Regions from separate parts of the Staphylococcus ratti genome, predicted to be linked through region 2. Evidence: riboswitches for the same ligand, from Rfam matches in the RefSeq annotation. Region 2 holds a riboswitch; the other holds the start of a gene.
What was found. Region 2 has a riboswitch for S-adenosylmethionine ahead of LN051_RS08705 (methionine ABC transporter ATP-binding protein). Riboswitches for the same ligand answer to the same signal wherever they lie in the genome.

Region 1 (4,332 bases), 880 kb from region 2:
ATTTATTGAAGAATTCGTCGAGTTGTGTCGGACCTACAAGTACTTTTGTACCACTTTGTGGTGCGTAATTCGAAATTGTAATATCCCCTTCATGTCTAGGGTTAAAATATAATATCGCTGTTGGTGCATATTTTAGGTTTAATTTTTGTTGTAACGTCGTTGCTAATTTTTCTACTGCTTCAAGTTGTGAAGTATAATCTACAACTGTTAATGTACGGTTTGTTTCTTGTTGATCAAGCACTACAGTTTGTGGTGTTTGTGCATCTAACTCTAATGTTTTGAACACTTGTTCCATCATCGGGTTTTCTTTGAATTGATTCTGAGTAACACCTTGATAAACATGGCCTTTAAGTAGCTCTGAATCAATAATATATAAACCGGTACGTGTCAAAACAAGGTGGCTAATACGCGTAATATCTTCTAAATCATTTGTTGGCATAAAAATGTTAGCCATAATATGCATATCTTCTGGACGAATACGTTTTTCTTTTACAAGACGTTCTCGAATGCCTAAAAGACGCATATCTGTAATGTATTCGCTATCATTTTTTGAGAATAATTTTAATGCATCAATTTCACGATTTTTAGAAGATAACATTGTGTCATATTGTTCCTTATGACGCGTATCTGATTTTTTCTTTTCAATTCGTGCTTTTTCTAACTCTTCTTTATGTTCATTATTTAATTTTTCTTTTTTGGATTGATACTGACTTGAATATGTTTCTTTTACCTTCTTTTTGCTTCGTAACGCAAACAAAAATAAAATCAGAAACAAGAGTGCAAGGACACTCGCAGCGATTAACCCAATTTGAATTGGATCCAATTGTGACATTAACAATTACCTACCTTTTCTACATTTGCTTTATTATATTCATTATATAAAAAAGCTAATAAAATCGCGAGTGTTTATGGAAAAAACATTAATTTTGAGAAGCCACCGCTTCTTTTAAAATGTCGATTTTGTCCGTTTTTTCCCATGGTACATTAATATCATTGCGACCAAAGTGTCCATATGCAGCAGTTTGCTTATAGATTGGGCGTTGTAAATCTAACATTTTAATGATACCCGCTGGGCGTAAATCAAAATGCGTACGCACTGCTTCAATTAAGCTATCTTCTGAAACTTGTCCGGTACCAAAAGTATCAATAGCGATAGATACTGGCTGTGCCACGCCAATCGCATATGCAATTTGAACTTCACATTTTTTAGCTAAACCAGCTGCAACGATATTTTTAGCAACATAACGCGCCGCATAAGCTGCAGAACGGTCTACCTTTGTAGGATCTTTTCCAGAAAAAGCACCGCCTCCGTGACGCGCATAACCGCCGTACGTATCCACTATAATTTTACGACCTGTTAAACCAGCATCACCTTGTGGTCCACCAATAACGAAACGTCCTGTAGGATTAATAAAGAACTTTGTATCTTCATCAATTAAATTTGCATCTACTGTTGGATAAATCACATATTTTTTTAGGTCCTCTTGGATTTTTTCTAATTCGATTTCTTCATGGTGTTGTGACGAAATAACAATCGTATCGATACGCTTCGGATGATTTTCCTCATCGTATTCAACCGTTACTTGTACTTTACCGTCAGGTCTTAAATATTCTAAAGTACCATCTTTACGTACTTCCGTTAAGCGTTTCGCTAGCTTATGAGATAAATCTATAGGAAGTGGCATATACGTATCTGTTTCATCTGTTGCATATCCAAACATTAACCCTTGGTCCCCTGCACCAGTATTTAATGCTTCATCATTATCGTCATCACGATATTCTAATGCACGATCTACACCTTGGGCAATATCTGGTGATTGTTCGTCAATCGCAGTTAAAACAGACATCGTTTTGTAGTCATAGCCATATTTTGCACGTGTGTAACCAATCTCTTTAACTGTTTCGCGTACAACTTTTGGAATGTCGACATACGTCGAAGTTGAGATTTCCCCAGCAATTAATGCCATTCCAGTCGTTACAGTTGTTTCACAAGCCACTCGTGCACTTTTGTCACCTTTTAGTATCTCATCTAGAATTGCATCAGAAATTTGATCTGCAATTTTATCTGGGTGGCCTTCAGTCACTGATTCTGATGTAAATAATCTTCTATTGTAAGTCATAATAAGCTCCTTTAAATTTTATATTACGAAGTTCTCTCTTTTTCTGAGCTAATAAAAAAAGAGCCTCTCACACTATAAACATAGAGAGAAGGCTCTAAACGTCCATTCGCTCTTATCGTTCAGACAATATCAGTCTGCAAACGGTTTGGCACCTTTCTTCATTAAAGAAGAGGTTGCTGGGTTTCACTGGGTCCATGTCCCTCCACCACTCAGGATAAGAGAATCCGTTAGTCTCATATTACCTAAATTTATAAGTAGTGTCAATTCTCTTTCTAACTCATGTTACACAAATATAAAAACGATTCCTCAACCTAATTATTTTACTATTTTTCTATCAAAATCACCTAATTTCGGTATGGATTATTTATCCATTGTGTTATACTCTTGAATTGTAAAGGCTTACATTATTGAAATAACTATCATTACTGAAATAACTATCGGAGGGATAAAACATGTCATTCAATACAAAGAAAATTGACGCATTAATTGACAAGCCTTCATCTCATTTTCAACTTACAACTACAGAACTCTACAATAAGATACTAAAACGAGACGAAGCTGAATTAACAGAACTCGGGGCGATTAATGCTAAAACTGGGGAATATACTGGTCGTTCTCCTAAAGATAAATATATTGTAGATAATCCTCAAGTTAAAGATGATATTGACTGGGGAGCAGTAAATCAACCTATTTCTGAAGAAAAATTCTTAAATTTATATTATCAAGTCATCGATTATTTAGATAAAAAAGATGAGATATTTGTTTTCAATGGTTATGCAGGTAGTGACAAAGATTCACAACTTGATTTAACTGTCGTCAATGAGTTTGCATGGCATAATTTATTTGCTCAAAATTTATTTATTAAACCTACTTCAAAAGAAGAAGCTTCAAAAATCAAAGCTGATTTCACTGTAATTTCTGCACCAACTTTTAAAGCAAATCCTGAAAAAGATGGCATTCGCTCTGAAACTTTTGTGATTATTTCATTCAAACACAAAACAGTCTTAATCGGTGGTACAGAATATGCAGGTGAAATGAAAAAATCTATTTTCTCTGTAATGAATTATTTATTACCGAAACAAGACATTATGAGCATGCATTGTTCAGCCAACGTAGGTCATAAAGGTGATGTCGCTTTATTTTTCGGTTTATCTGGAACAGGTAAAACAACGTTATCGGCTGATCCTGAGCGTCGCCTCATCGGCGATGACGAACATGGTTGGAATGACAATGGCGTGTTTAACATTGAAGGCGGTTGTTATGCGAAAGCTATTCAATTGTCCGAAGAAAAAGAACCTCAAATTTTCAATGCTATCCGTTATGGTACAGTTCTTGAAAACTGTGTAGTAGATGCTCAAGGTTATGTTGACTTTGATGACAATCAGTTAACAGAAAATACGCGTGCAGCCTATCCTATTCACCACATTGAAAATATTGTTGTTCCGTCTAAAGCATCTCACCCAAATACGATTATTTTCTTAACTGCAGATGCTTTTGGTGTATTACCTCCAATTTCAAAATTATCAAAAGACCAAGCAATGTATCATTTCTTAAGTGGTTTCACATCTAAACTCGCAGGTACAGAACGTGGTATTACTGAACCACAACCTTCTTTCTCAACATGTTTTGGCGCTCCATTTTTGCCGTTAAATGCAAAAGTGTATGCAGATTTACTTGGTGATTTAATCGATAAACATCAAGTCGATGTGTACTTAGTTAATACCGGTTGGACTGGAGGAAAATACGGTGTAGGTAACCGTATCGAACTGCGTTATACACGTAAAATGGTTAATGATGCCATTAGTGGAAAATTGAAAGACACAGAATTTGAACAAGATCATATCTTTGGTTTAAGCATTCCAAAAGCAGTAGAAGATGTCCCAACAACGATTCTACAACCGATTAATGCTTGGACAGACAAAAAAGCTTATGAAGCACAAGCTAAAGATTTAGTTTCAAGATTCAAAGAAAACTTCAAAAAATTTGGAGAAGATACGCAACATTTAGAAGAAACTGGCGGTTTCAAAGGTTAATTTAAAAAAGCTGTGAAGTAAAATCCATTTGGAAATCTTCACAGCTTTTTTTCGTTGTTTTTATAAGCTTCAACATTAGCCATCCACGATTGGATAATCTTTAAAACGTCTTTCATGGCTTGTGGCCTAGGGACATGCCCTTCTTGCATTTGATAAAATGTTTTATACGTGGCCCCTAC
Region 2 (4,332 bases):
CCCAAAAATTGAATAACGAAGACGATAACTAAAATTAAAATTGTCGAAATTAAAATGACATCATTTTGATTTCGCGTAAAACCAGTTAAATAAGCTAAATTCCCTAATCCACCTGCGCCAATTACACCTGCAATCGCCGTTGACCCTACGAGTGCAATAGCTGTTACAGTAATACCTGAAACGAGCGCTGGAAGGGACTCTGGAATGAGCACCTTTCGAATAACTGTCCAAGTGTTTGCCCCCATAGACCAAGCAGCTTCGATGACACCTTTATCAATCTCTTTTAATGCAATCTCAACAAGTCGTCCGTAAAATGGCGAAGCGCCAATAATTAACGCTGGTAACGCGCCCGTTGGTCCACTAATCGTGCCAAGTACTAAACTTGTAAAAGGAATGAGCAATAAAATCAATATGATAAATGGAATCGCTCGGAATAAGTTAACAAAAAATGAAACGATGCTGTAAAAGATGCGCCCTACTTTGGATTTACTTTTAGATGTCAAAAATAAAATCACGCCAATGATAAGCCCAAAAACAAACGCAAAAATGGTAGAAATCACCGTCATATAGAGTGTTTCGTATGTGGCTATCCACACCTCATCCCATCGTATATGAGGCATCGTTATCATTTCACTCAATATTTCGCTAAAACTTTTACCCATGGCTTATCACCTCAACTTCAATTTTCTTTTCTGCTAACTCTAGTGTTAATTGTTCAAATTCATGCTCTGAAACATTTTGAAGGTGTAACAAAATAAAGCCTATAATCCCTTTTTTGGAATGTTTAATATTCGCCTCCAAAATGTTCACTGCCACATGATGTGTTCGTGTGATGTACGAAACGATTGGTTGTGTTGTAGCCTCTCCTGAAAAATTAAGTTTGACTAATTTATCAGAAGCATTAATTTCTACTAACTCAGAAATATCCTCGTATTCTGCACTTGGCTTTAAATCTTCTTGAACAAATCTTCTAGAGACAGAATGTTTTGGATTCTCGAAAAATTCTGTTATTTCAGCTTGTTCAATAATCCGCCCTCTTTCCATCACCGCTACTTCATCACAAATACGACGAATCACATGCATTTCATGCGTAATAATAATAATCGTTAAATTTTGTTCTTTTTTGAGTTGTAGCAATAAATCTAAAATTTCATCTGTTGTTTGTGGATCAAGTGCACTAGTTGCCTCATCACAAAGCAATACTTCTGGGTCATTCGTTAATGCACGCGCGATACCTACACGCTGTTTTTGTCCACCAGACAATTCGGAAGGGTATGCTTTTTCTCGCCCTTTTAACCCGACACGTTCTATAAGTTCTAGTGCTTTCGTTTTTGCCTCCTTCTTTGGAACACCTGCAATTTCTAACGGAAATAACACATTGTCTAAAACTGTACGTGACCATAATAAGTTAAAATGTTGAAAAATCATGCTCACTTTTTGCCTTTTGTGACGAAGTGCACGTTTACTTAGTTGTCCTATATTTTCACCACCAATGATGACCTCACCAGAAGTTGGCGTTTCTAAATAATTAAACAATCGTATTAATGTACTTTTTCCCGCACCAGAAAAGCCGATAATACCAAAAATGGTCCCTTTATCAATATTTAAATCGATATCATCTACAGCTGTCACAGTTTGGGATTTGCTCTCGTACCGTTTAACAATATTTTTAAGCTCGATCAATATGATTCCCCCCTATATGTTGTCCTATGACAAAAATCAGAATAAAAAAAGCTTTCTCCTATTATGTAAATAAGAGAAAGCAAAGATACCGATGCATTTCTCTCATCTCCAAAAGTAAATCGTTACTTTATGTGAATTGGCACCATTTCTATACATAGACGGTTGCCGGGCTTCATAGGGCACATCCCTCCACCACTCTGGATAAGAGCTTATCTGAATATTAAGTTGTTCAAATCTTACCATTTCCCTCAATTTTCGTCAACAGATTTTTTTAACTTCTCTAACAAATACGTCACAGATTGAAAAGCATAGATGCGTTCTAGTTCTTGATTGTTTTTCATAATCAATAATATCGGTACAGACTGTATTTCAAATTGTTGGCTAAATTCAGGATAGAAATTTAAATTTCGTTTTTCTAATGGTAACTGAGCCACTTCGTTAGCAATATCTAGCATGCGCTCGGATATTTTACATGTTCCACACATCGGTGTGTAACCAAAAATTAAATGAATCTCATTATCTTTATTTTTAAATGTATTGTTCAATTGCTTCGAAACATTCATGATACGAATACTTTCCTTTTACATAAAAGTCGTTTTTAACATTAAACCCATGACGTCCTAATACATTTGAGAGGTAATCTCGTGGGCAACGTGCCACTTCACTATAAGTTGAATCGACAAAGATATCAATACTTTCACTCAAATACTTATGAAACCATTTTCGAATCTTTCGTCCTTCCGCATCAGCATCAACAAGAATATAGACTTGCTTGCCATATAATGATTCAATCATGTTATCCAATTTTTCAATCCCCATCGTCCCGTGAGTACAAACGATTTCGACAGGCTCTAGTAACACCTCGTTAACTCTTTTTTTATCAGATTTGCCTTCTACAACAATTATCTTGTTAATCATCGTCATGGTCTTCACCTTCTAAAAAGATATTATTCAGTGTAAAAAAACTCCGAGATAATCCAATGAGTATCTAGGAGTTTCGTCATTATTATTCGCCGATCATTTCTTGATAGCCTTGTGCATCCATTAACGCATCAAGTTCACTTTCGTCAGTTATTTCCACTTTAACCATCCATGCTTTTTCGTATGGTGATTCATTTACAGCTTCTGGCTCATCTTCAAGGTTTTCGTTAATTTCTACGATTTTGCCAGATACTGGTGAATATAATTCTGAAACTGTTTTAACAGATTCAACGCTACCGAAAGTTTCACCTTCAGCTACTTCATCATCGACTTCTGGAAGTTCAACGAATACGATATCTCCTAATTCGTTTTGTGCAAAATCTGTAATACCGACAGTTGCGATGTTGCCTTCAACTTTTACCCATTCATGTTCTTTTGAATACTTTAATTCACTTGGCACTGCCACTTGAATCCCCTCCTATATTTGTTTACAAGATAATCATGACACAATGCAAATTATCTATCAACTATTTTATTATAACCAAGTATCGCGATAAACTTGCTCATTAAAACCGACCGTTACTTTATCACCTAAGATTGCTAAAGGTCGTTTTACTAACATTCCATCTGAGGCTAAAAGTTCTAATTTTTCGTCATCAGATAATTCACTTAATTTATCTTTAAGTTTTAATTCCCGATATTTTGCGCCATGCGTATTGAATAATTTCTTAATTTCAATACCAGACTGTTGAACAATCTCTCTAAATTCCTCTTTTGTCGGCGTCAATTGTACGATATCAATTGGTTCATAGCTCACGCCATGCTCAGATAAAAATTTTGCAGCTTTTTTACATGTAGTACAATTAGGATACTGATAAAACTTAATCATGCTCTAACCTCCTTGCTTGACTTATAACAAATATACCAAAATTTGTTAGATTAGACTAATTTTAAGTTGATGCTCATTTTTAATATTGATTAAATCATGAAATATGACGTATTATAAGAAATTCGTTATACTTTGTAATAAGAAAAAGAACAACGGAGGAAATACTTATGCAAAAAATTCAAAACATGGATAGATTCAAAGAAATCATTAATGGTGACAACATTGCGATTGTAAAATTTGAAGCAAGTTGGTGTCCCGATTGTAAAGCGATGGACATGTGGGTCGACCCAATCGTCCAAAAATACAATCAATATGATTGGTATGTCGTGAACCGTGATGAAGTTGAAGAAGCAGCCATTGAAAATGACGTAATGGGCATCCCAAGTATTCTTATTTTCAAAAATGGCGAGAAATTGCACCACCTGCATTCCGCACATGCAAAATCTCCAGAACAAGTTGAATCATTTTTAGCTGAAAGTTTAGGATAAAGCTTAAAAAGACACGTAGATCATGATTTAATCTACGTGTCTTTTTTACTTTTAAATATATTCAGTATAAACGCCTTTATTTTTACGTTTGGCCTCTGTCTCTTTTTCGCTCTCGAGATCTGTTAAATAAATAAAACCAATGAGCCTTTCATCTGGGAGTACACCAAAAACATTTCTCACTTTTGGATGAAAAATATACGTAGGTGTTTTCCAACACGTGCCAATACCTTTTTCATATAAAAGAAGTAATAAATTTTGTGCATATGCTCCAACCGCTAAATAATTTTCATTTTCTTCACGTTGGCGTGCATCACATTTCATAATCAGCGCAATAAAGCCCCCTAAATTGGT

Region 1: linked by a shared signal. The riboswitch ahead of metK (methionine adenosyltransferase) and the one ahead of LN051_RS08705 (methionine ABC transporter ATP-binding protein) in region 2 are both predicted to bind S-adenosylmethionine.

Annotation. Positions count from the first base shown of each region.
Region 1 is NZ_CP086654.1:936,800-941,131, reverse strand. Features, by position in the region: gene LN051_RS04575 (nuclease-related domain-containing protein) at 1-832, opposite strand, end outside; gene metK (methionine adenosyltransferase) at 921-2,120, opposite strand; SAM riboswitch class I at 2,230-2,341, opposite strand; gene pckA (phosphoenolpyruvate carboxykinase (ATP)) at 2,573-4,153, shown strand; gene LN051_RS04560 (alpha/beta hydrolase family protein) at 4,192-4,332, opposite strand, start outside.
Region 2 is NZ_CP086654.1:1,816,106-1,820,437, forward strand. Features, by position in the region: gene LN051_RS08700 (methionine ABC transporter permease) at 1-662, opposite strand, end outside; gene LN051_RS08705 (methionine ABC transporter ATP-binding protein) at 655-1,683, opposite strand; SAM riboswitch class I at 1,783-1,891, opposite strand; gene LN051_RS08710 (thioredoxin family protein) at 1,932-2,246, opposite strand; gene LN051_RS08715 (toprim domain-containing protein) at 2,212-2,607, opposite strand; gene gcvH (glycine cleavage system protein GcvH) at 2,690-3,070, opposite strand; gene LN051_RS08725 (arsenate reductase family protein) at 3,140-3,493, opposite strand; gene LN051_RS08730 (thioredoxin family protein) at 3,661-3,981, shown strand; gene LN051_RS08735 (nitroreductase family protein) at 4,033-4,332, opposite strand, start outside.